Regions from separate parts of the Rossellomorea sp. DA94 genome, predicted to be linked through region 3. Evidence: riboswitches for the same ligand, from Rfam matches in the RefSeq annotation. Region 3 holds a riboswitch; each other region holds the start of a gene.
What was found. Region 3 has a riboswitch for lysine ahead of lysA (diaminopimelate decarboxylase). Riboswitches for the same ligand answer to the same signal wherever they lie in the genome.
Positions count from the first base shown of each region.

Region 1: another riboswitch for lysine. It lies ahead of P8596_RS20095 (Na+/H+ antiporter NhaC family protein); the one in region 3 lies ahead of lysA (diaminopimelate decarboxylase).
Region 2: another riboswitch for lysine. It lies ahead of P8596_RS16925 (aspartate kinase); the one in region 3 lies ahead of lysA (diaminopimelate decarboxylase).

Region 1 covers NZ_CP122397.1:3,852,413-3,855,698, reverse strand. The annotation lists gene P8596_RS20105 (HD-GYP domain-containing protein) at 1-514, shown strand, start outside; gene yunB (sporulation protein YunB) at 573-1,337, shown strand; lysine riboswitch at 1,417-1,599, shown strand; gene P8596_RS20095 (Na+/H+ antiporter NhaC family protein) at 1,715-3,277, shown strand.
Region 2 covers NZ_CP122397.1:3,243,813-3,247,098, reverse strand. The annotation lists gene uvrC (excinuclease ABC subunit UvrC) at 1-1,195, shown strand, start outside; lysine riboswitch at 1,293-1,471, shown strand; gene P8596_RS16925 (aspartate kinase) at 1,659-2,897, shown strand; gene P8596_RS16920 (YslB family protein) at 2,957-3,286, opposite strand, start outside.
Region 3 covers NZ_CP122397.1:1,095,752-1,099,037, forward strand. The annotation lists gene P8596_RS05855 (DMT family transporter) at 1-856, opposite strand, end outside; gene P8596_RS05860 (hypothetical protein) at 789-932, shown strand; lysine riboswitch at 1,282-1,458, shown strand; gene lysA (diaminopimelate decarboxylase) at 1,572-2,858, shown strand; gene P8596_RS05870 (ABC transporter permease subunit) at 2,968-3,286, shown strand, end outside.

The sequences.
Region 1 (3,286 bases), 1.9 Mb from region 3:
TGAACATGGCTTTGAAATCCTGAGACAACTGCATTCAGTGTCCCTGATCATCGCGCACTGTGCCTATCAGCATCATGAAAGGCTCGATGGGTCCGGTTACCCACGGGGAATCAAGGGTGAAGATATCCATCCGTTCGCAAAGATCATCGCCGTGGCCGATGTATTTGATGCCATGACTTCTAACAGGGTATACAGGAAGGCAATGCTTCCCCATCAGGCATTAGAGGTATTATACGCGGGATCGGGATCCCTGTTCGATTCACAAGTGATTGAAGCATTCCGGTCATCGGTCGCGATGTATCCGAATGGCATGATCGTGGAACTGAATGATGGAAGGAAAGGGATTGTGACCGATCAAAACAAAGGAGTCACAGACCGTCCTGTCATACGGATCATCGAAGAGGATGGGCAGGAGGCAGACTCTCCTTACCCACTCGATTTAAGCAAGGCATTAGACAAGGTCATCACAGGCTTTGACCCTGATTATGAACCGCAATCTCTTAAGATTAAATAAATTTTTGCGCTAAACCCCTCTTACAATGCATACAAATAGCTTGTAAGGGGGGATTTTTTTGTCTAAGTTCAAAACCAACAAACCCCGAAGAGGAGGTCCGCTGCCTTTTCGACATGTCATGATCATTACGTTTCTGTTCTTTATGATCTCCACAGGATTTGGATTGTGGATCATTAACAAAGGGTTGAAGCCTACACTTCTTGCATATGCCGAGACACAGACGAGCAGGATCGGTACCCTTGTGATTAACAAAGCCATCAATAAGAAAATTGCCGATGTTCTGGATATTTCGGATATAACCGAAGAAGTGAAGAACCAGGAAGGCGATATCGTCTCGTTTAAATACAATACACAGACCATCAACAGGGTCCAGGCAGAGATTACGAATCTGGTCCAGCAGAATCTCCAGGAAGCAGAGGCAGGGAATATTGAAAATCTTGAGTTCCTCACTGAAGTGGAAATTGATGAAGGGAAGTCGAAGACATCGAAGGGCATCACCTATTCCGTTCCATTGGGGCAGGCAACGAACAACGTATTGCTCGGGAACCTGGGGCCGAAAATCCCAATCCGCTTTCATTCCATCGGTGACGTACGGTCCGATGTGAAGACGACGGTGGAGCAGTTCGGGATCAATAATGCGGTGGTGAAGGTATTTGTGGAGCTTGAAGTAAATGTGCAGATCATCATCCCGTTTGCAACGAAAACCGAAACGATCAAGCAGGATATCCTGGTTGCAATGGGTACCGTCCACTTGGATGTACCGCAATTTTATAACAATGGTGGAGGGGATTCGAGTCCTTCCATTGAATTTCCCACAAATTAGTATGGAAAAAAAGTTGTCAAAAGAATGATAGTTTGTTATATTAATAAAGAAAATTTTATAACACACCACATCATCAGTCCGATGGGGTAGAGGCGCAGGGTTCAAGAGTAATCTGTTCGAGGATGACAACAGAGAAAACAGACGAAAGGGAATCTTTGCCGAAGTAAATATGCATGTCGAAGGTGTATTTGCTGGGGTTATCTTGAAGAAGGATAACACTGTCATTATAGGGAAATCTCTATGATGGGGAGCTACAGATCGTGATGGAGCACTTACGTTACTAACAAAGGTAATGATAGTTTCTCTATCGTTGCCTTTTTTTATTATCCTCTGTCATGCTACGATGGTTCCCCCCTATCAAATAGGAGGAGGACACTATGGAAAACACGATTTACTCATTATTACCACCCCTTTTAGCCATTCTTATGGTTATTCTCACAAGACGGGTACTGCTTTCATTGGGAGTAGGAATCGTTGCTTCTGCCTTTTTGTTGGCAGATTTCTCAATTACGAAAACATTCAGCTTTATGTGGGATGCCTTCAAAGGTATCTTTGTCGCAGACGGCGGACTAAACACCTGGAATGTCTACATCATTTTCTTCTTACTCATTCTTGGTATCATCACGGCATTTGTGAATATCTCCGGCGGGAGCCGCGCATTCGGCGAATGGGCGATGAAACGTGTGAAGACAAGACAGGGCGCACAGCTTCTTGCTGCGGTACTGGGTATCATCATTTTTATTGACGACTATTTCAATGCCCTTGCTGTCGGACAGGTTTCAAGACCCATCACGGATCGGCACAGGATCTCACGTGCTAAATTAGCCTATATCATTGATTCAACATCTGCCCCGATCTGTGTCGTTTCCCCGATTTCAAGCTGGGGAGCATACATCATCGGGATCATCGGCTCGATCCTTGCAACACACAGTATCACGGAGTATACGGCATTCTCGGCATTCATTCAAATGATTCCAATGAACCTATATGTATGGGCCGCCGTACTGCTAGTCGTCATGGTTGCCTATAAGGGACTCGACTTCGGAAAAATGAAAGAGCATGAAGTACGTGCCCTTGAAACCGGAGATCTTTATGATCCGGGCAAAGAGATTCCCGGTGAATTGAAAAATGATCTTCCCGTCAGCTCAAAAGGCTCTGTAGGCGATCTTGTCTGGCCGATCGTTGCACTCGTGATCGGGACAGTTTCCATGATGCTTTGGACCGGTTACCAGGCAGTGGGATCATTCGACTTATTGCCGATTTTTGAAAATACGGATGTTACAAAATCTTTATTATACGGTGGATTATTCGGACTTCTTGTTTCCCTGATCTTCTTCCTTCGCCAAGTAAGTCTAAAAGGAATTGAAGGAAGTGCTCTTGGAACGGCTGTAGTGGAAGGTATCAAGTCGATGCTTCCGGCTGTTTACATCTTGATCTTTGCGTGGACGATCGTGACACTCATCGATCAGCTGCAGACGGGTACGTATCTGGCCGGTCTGGTTGAACAATCAAGCCTGCCTATGCAGGCACTTCCGGTCATCTTATTCCTTGTTGCCGGTATCATGGCGTTCTCAACGGGAACATCTTGGGGATCGTTCGGAATTCTCCTACCGATCGCCGGAGAGATTGCTGCAGCCTCGGATGTAACAATTCTACTTCCTGCCATGGCAGCGGTGCTTGCAGGATCTGTACTGGGTGATCACTGTTCACCTATTTCCGATACGACGATCCTTTCTTCTACGGGAGCGGGGAGCAACCATATCGATCACGTGCTCACCCAGCTTCCATACGCTGTCATCGGTGCGGTCGTTGCCGCCATCGGTTACCTTGTATTGGGATTCACAGGCAGCACCATCCTTGGTCTCGCTGTTGTCATCATTTTGATTCTGGCCTTTGCCTTTTTATTCGGTGAAAAAGCAAAGCCGGCATCTGCAGAGTAATCCATAAAA
Region 2 (3,286 bases), 2.1 Mb from region 3:
TGGGGGATACAAGGAAATCAAGAAACAGCTGACTTTGAAAATGAATGAAGCCTCGGAAAATCTGGAGTTTGAAAGAGCGAAGGAATTCCGGGATCAGATTCTCCATATCGAAGCGACCATGGAAAAACAGAAGATGACGATGACCGATTTCACCGACCGTGATGTATTCGGATATTCCGTTGATAAAGGCTGGATGTGTGTGCAGGTATTCTTCGTCCGGCAAGGGAAGCTCATTGAGCGCGATGTATCTTTATTCCCTCTCTATAATGAACCAGAGGATGAGTTCCTGACGTTCCTGGGTCAGTTCTACTCTAAATCTAACCACTTTAAGCCGAAGGAGATCTTTTTGCCTGAAGAGATCGATATCGAGCTGGCGGAGAAACTTCTTGAGGTTAAAATGACCCAACCAAAACGGGGGAAAAAGAAAGAGCTTGTGAAGCTTGCCGAAAAAAATGCCCAACAGGCACTTGGGGAGAAGTTCGCCCTGATTGAAAGAGATGAAGAGCGGACGATCAAAGCCATTGAAAGGCTCGGGGATCATATGGGCATTTATACGCCTTTCCGGATTGAAGCCTTTGATAACTCCAATATTCAAGGTAGTGATCCCGTATCGGCCATGATCGTCTTTTTAGACGGGAAACCGGCAAAGAAAGAATATCGTAAATATAAGATCAAAACCGTCAAGGGTCCCGATGATTATGATTCCATGAGGGAGGTGGTCCGGAGAAGGTATACGAGAGTGCTGAAAGATGGACTTCCTTTACCGGACCTGATCATCATCGACGGAGGAAAAGGTCAGATCGAAGCGGCAAGGGACGTGATCGAGAATGAATTGGGTCTCGACATCCCGATCGGGGGTCTTGCAAAAGACGATAAGCATCAGACATCGGAACTGCTGTACGGCAACCCGCTGCAAATCGTCCCCCTTGAAAAGCGCAGCCAGGAATTCTATCTCCTCCAGCGCATCCAGGATGAAGTCCACCGGTTCGCCATCACCTTCCACCGTCAGCTGAGAGGCAAAAGTGCCTTCCAATCCACCCTCGACGACATCGACGGCATCGGTCCAAAACGAAAGAAACAGCTTCTTAAACACTTTGGATCCATGAAGAAAATGAAAGAAGCGACCGTGGAGGAGTTTATAGAGATTGGGATACCTGAAGCTGTGGCGAAGGTATTGGTGGAGAAATTGAAGTAGCGGCTGTAATGAATTCAATTTTTTTAAAAATTGTGCATTGAATCACAATTTTTTATGTGCTATAATAAACAAAAATTTATAACATTATCACTTTTTAAGTGGTGATAGAGGTGCGAACTTCAAGAGTACAGGTAGAGAGGGGTATGAGTCCCGCCGACATGCCTGGAAAGGGGAGAATCGCCGAAGTGGTTATAGTCTCATACTATATCCGCTGGTCCTGCGTTTAAGAAATGCAGGATTGTCAAGATGATTCAATCTTGGAGAGCTATCTCACAATGCCGATGAACCTATTTGTATGTTCTGCTGTATGTTCATAAAGCAATGAGATATTATTCTCATTGCTTTTTTTATTATCAGCGCAGGATTTGGTACCAACGATCCTGTCCTATGGACGTGTAGGATGATTGTGATTGTACTCTTCATCATCAACAAGAGCGGAGACGCTCAGAAAGAGGGAGAAGTCGTGAGTATTATTGTTCAAAAATTCGGTGGGACTTCAGTAGGGTCTGTGGAAAGAATTCAAAATGTTGCGTCAAGGATCATTGAAGAAAAAGAAAGAGGGAATGATGTGGTGGTTGTCGTATCTGCCATGGGGAAAACGACGGATACACTCGTGGGTCTTGCAAGGGAAATCACGTCTCAACCGAGCAAAAGAGAAATGGATATGCTGCTCTCAACCGGGGAACAAGTCACCATTTCACTCTTGACCATGGCCCTGATCCAATCGGGGCATGATGCCATTTCATTCACGGGATGGCAGGCCGGAATCGAGACGGAATCCGTCCATAGTAATGCAAGGATCACCAATATTCATACCGATAAAATGGCAGCTCACCTTCAGGAAGGAAGAGTGGTCATCGTCGCGGGGTTCCAGGGCATGACAGAAACCGGTGAAATCACAACACTCGGACGGGGTGGGTCGGATACGACGGCCGTTGCAATCGCGGCTGCCCTGAAAGCGGAGCGCTGTGATATATATACGGACGTAGACGGGGTTTACACGACAGACCCCCGCTATATAAAAGGAGCAAGGAAGTTACCGTCAATTTCTTATGATGAAATGCTCGAACTTGCAAACCTCGGGGCCGGGGTACTCCATCCAAGGGCGGTGGAATTTGCCAAGAATTATCAAATCCCATTGGAAGTCAGATCCAGCATCGAAAGAGTGGAAGGTACGTATATTGAGGAGGAAGCAAGCATGGAACAGAACTTGATTGTAAGAGGAGTAGCATTTGAGAATGAGATTACGAGGGTCACGGTATTCGGACTGGGAAATGCATTAACGGGACTATCATCCGTGTTCACGACGTTGGCTGAAAATCATTTGAACGTAGACATCATCATCCAGACCCAGACGGATCAGAATACGACCAATCTATCTTTCTCCATCAAGGAGCACGATCTCGAGGAAACCCTTGCTGTTCTTGAACGAAATAAAGAGCAGTTGAATTTCACACACGTCGAGCACGAAAGTGGGCTTGCGAAAGTCTCCATTGTCGGTTCGGGGATGATTTCAAACCCGGGTGTGGCCGCGGAAATGTTTGAAGTGCTTGCTCAAAATGACATCGTCGTGAAAATGGTCAGCACTTCTGAAATTAAAGTGTCTACAGTAGTGGATGGGGAGAATATGCAAAAGGCAGCAGGCGTCTTACATACGGCCTTTCATCTCGATGCCGTGAAGATGGAAGAAATCACGCTGTAGGATCAACATGGAAAAGGGTTGCCTGGATGATTCCAGGCAACCCTTTATTGAGAGCTTGATTACTCGATCCGGTCTTTGTCGTCCCATCTTACCATGACTTTGACCGATTGGCTCCGTTTATGTAATTCGTCAGCAGCTTCTGCCACACATTTTCTTTGAAGCTGAATCTGTTCGGCAATAAAGCCCGTTTCCAGTTTGAAGTTCACATCCGTTTTAAGTGACAGACGCCGTTCGATCACAGGTCCGCTCAATTCAAATGTCATTTCATTTCTTTTTTGTTCCAGAAGTGTAAGGGTGCCCCATCCAGCTTCATCGAAAAAGGAAGATATTTCTTCCGTTGACTGAAGGGGGAACTTCCTTGAGAGCTGCTTTCCTCCCCAGTATAGGAT
Region 3 (3,286 bases):
TCACGTTGATGGTGTGGATGATCATGCCGGCGATGATCAGGAGGATGCCGAGGAGAGCAAATCCCGACGGAAGGGGAACGGAAAGGATTGCCGCTTCTCCCATAATGACGAACAGAATCTGGGTCGACTGGGTCGCTTCTACTGCCGCAAGCTTCCCGGGATGTTGCCTTGCCATGTTCGTCGCAAGGAAAAAGAGGGAAGTCGCAATCACACCTGAGCAAACGGCCACGATAAAGGATTGTGTCACTTGACCCGTGGAGGGGACGCCTACTTTAAAAAACGCATAGCTTCCAAGGATCAGCCAGAAGGGGGTACTTGCGATCGTCATTCCGAGTACCCGTTGGAACGTATCAAGCTTTCCTCCGCATACCTCCATCATTTTACGGTTCCCAAGAGGGTAAGCGAACGCTGCGATGATCACCGGTAAGACGCCTGTGATCATTTCTGGAAAAGACAGCCCACTGGCATTTTCCTGTTGGATGAACAGTACTCCGATTAAAATGATCGAGGAAATGCCGAGAGCCCTTTTTTGAATGGAGTGCCTGCGTCTCACAGGTCCTGATGTAAAAAACAAGGGAGCGAGCAGGATCCCTGCCACAATCGTGAATTGCCACGTGCCGGCAACAAGCCAGCCAGGTCCATATGCTGCCGCATACGTCAAAGGACCATAAAAGAGGACAAACCCGACAAAGCTCCACGTCAGCCACTCGTATGGCTTCTTCCTCATTTCAATCCACACTTGATTTATATTCTTCCGTAAACCTACAATAAGGAAAAGGAAAGGGAGCATGAACAAAAAACGCAGGGACGAACTCCACATCCAGCTTCCGCCGGCCAGTTCCATGGACCGGTTCAGGATGAAGGTGACGGCAAAGAACATGGATGAAATGATACCGATAGTCAGTTCTTTGATGGGAAGCACTCCTTTCTAATGACATACACTATCGTTTATTTTAAATTCATTTTAGAGGAAAAATCCTCACTAAGGAAGTTAAAAATAGTTTTTTTAATCGTTGATTGGTGGTTTTTAAGGGCTTGAGACTATCACATTCACATCATTGTGGAAAAATCGTCCTTAATTGCGTCGTTTTCGAGGGAGATTGCGTCATTATGGAAGTAATTGCGTCGTTTTTAAATTAATTGCGTCATTCCCCATAGTTCATGCGTATTTTTGAAATAAATGGTAATGCGAGCTCCGAAATCACGCTATATCCATAAACCAATTGACAACCATTTCAAGAGAATGATATAGTTATGCCAATAAAAAATATACAGTCACTCTCTGATAATAGAGGCGCGAGAATGATGAGTACCTTCTTTGAGAATAATGGATTCCGGGATAAGTTGGGAAAGGCAGATCGCCGAAGCAGAAAATAGCCAATTCTATTTTTTGTTGGGCCAGCATTGAAGAAATGCTGGACTGTCACAATGCAAAGGTTGTGGAGCACTATTGAAGAGATGTTAATACATAGTCTTCATCATGTTTCCGTAAACTTTGATGAAAAACCGTATGAGCATCTGCTTCATACGGTTTTTTTGTGTTTTTTAGAGAGTCAAAAGGAGTTAGGGATATGAGTACAGTTGATGTGAATGTTCAAGGGGATTTAACGATCGGTGGGATCGGTACGGGTGATTTGGTCGAAAGATACGGGACACCCCTGATGGTTTATGATGAAGGGATGATTCGCGGGAATGCTAAATTGTTCCGGGATGCATTCCATGAAAGTGGTCTGAAATATCAGGTGGCCTATGCGAGTAAAGCATTTCTTTGTAAAGAAATGGTGCGCCTGGCGGAACAGGAAAATCTCTCCCTGGATGTGGTCTCAGGAGGGGAATTGTATACGGCCCTTGAAGCTGGTTTCCCGGCAGCACGCATCCATTTTCACGGCAACAATAAATCCGAAGAGGAGCTTCTAATGGCCCTTGAAGCTGAAATCGGCTGCTTTGTCGTCGATAGTTTCCTTGAACTTGAACTGCTGCATGACTTGGCAAAAGAGCGGGAGCAGGAGGTACAAATCCTGATCAGGGTCACACCGGGCGTGGAAGCCCATACTCATGAATACATCACGACGGGCCAGGAAGATTCGAAGTTCGGATTCAGCATTTCAAACGGTCAGGCGGCTACGGCGATCGGGCTTGCGATCAGGAAGCCATACTTCTCATTGCTCGGCCTCCATTCCCATATCGGATCTCAGATCTTTGAACAGGAAGGCTTCGATCAGGCGATCCGTGTACTGTCTGATTTCATGCAGCGGATCCGGATCGACATGGACATTACGATGCCTGTCTTGAATATCGGTGGCGGATTCGGTGTCCGGTACACGGATGAAGACCAGCCTCTGCCGATTCCGACCTATGTCAAAGGGATTACGGATAGTGTGAAAACCTATTTTGCGAAAAATAAATACCCACTCCCGGAAGTCTGGGTGGAGCCGGGTCGAAGCATGGTGGCGGAAGCAGGTACGACGTTGTATAAAGTGGGCTCAAAGAAAATCATCCCGGATGTGCGCACGTATGTGGCGATTGACGGAGGGATGACGGATAATATCAGACCCGCACTGTATCAGGCGAAGTATCACGCGGAACTGGCGAACCGTCCGAATGAAGAATGTACGGAACGTGTAAGCATCGCGGGGAAGTGCTGCGAGTCGGGTGACATGCTCATCTGGGACCTGATGCTGCCGCCGACGAATTACGGTGATATTCTGGCTGTGTTCAGTACGGGGGCCTACGGGTATTCCATGGCGAGTAACTATAACCGGATACCGAGACCGGCAGTTGTGTTTGTGGATAACGGGGAATCCCGGGTCGTGATTGAGCGGGAGACATATGCGGACCTTGTAAGAAAAGATCGGTAGGGGAAAGAAAGGTGGAGTCCAAAAGCGGCTTCACCTTTTTTTATGGTTTTTTTGGCTTATTATGGTAATATAAAGGTAACTTTATCCAATGAATTCGGAGGATCAATCTATGAATCTCAAATCGATCGGTTCCATGGTTTTGAAATTTGTCTTCGTTCTGTTCGGAATCATCCTTCTGACAGGCCTCATCGGTTTGTTCAATGAAGGGGTGGATCTCAGTTTGAAACAATATGTGCTCAACATTGTGGAGATATCGACCTCCCTCATCCATTCTGAATCAATGACCATCACGAATGAATCGAACAACTCATATCCGATGTTCCCGGCCTTCTGGGAGCCGTATTTCTATTCTGTTTCGATTTTTTTGTCTGCCTTTCTTTTATCCATCCTCATGGGCATCTTCCTTGCGTACCTCACACACTTGCTGC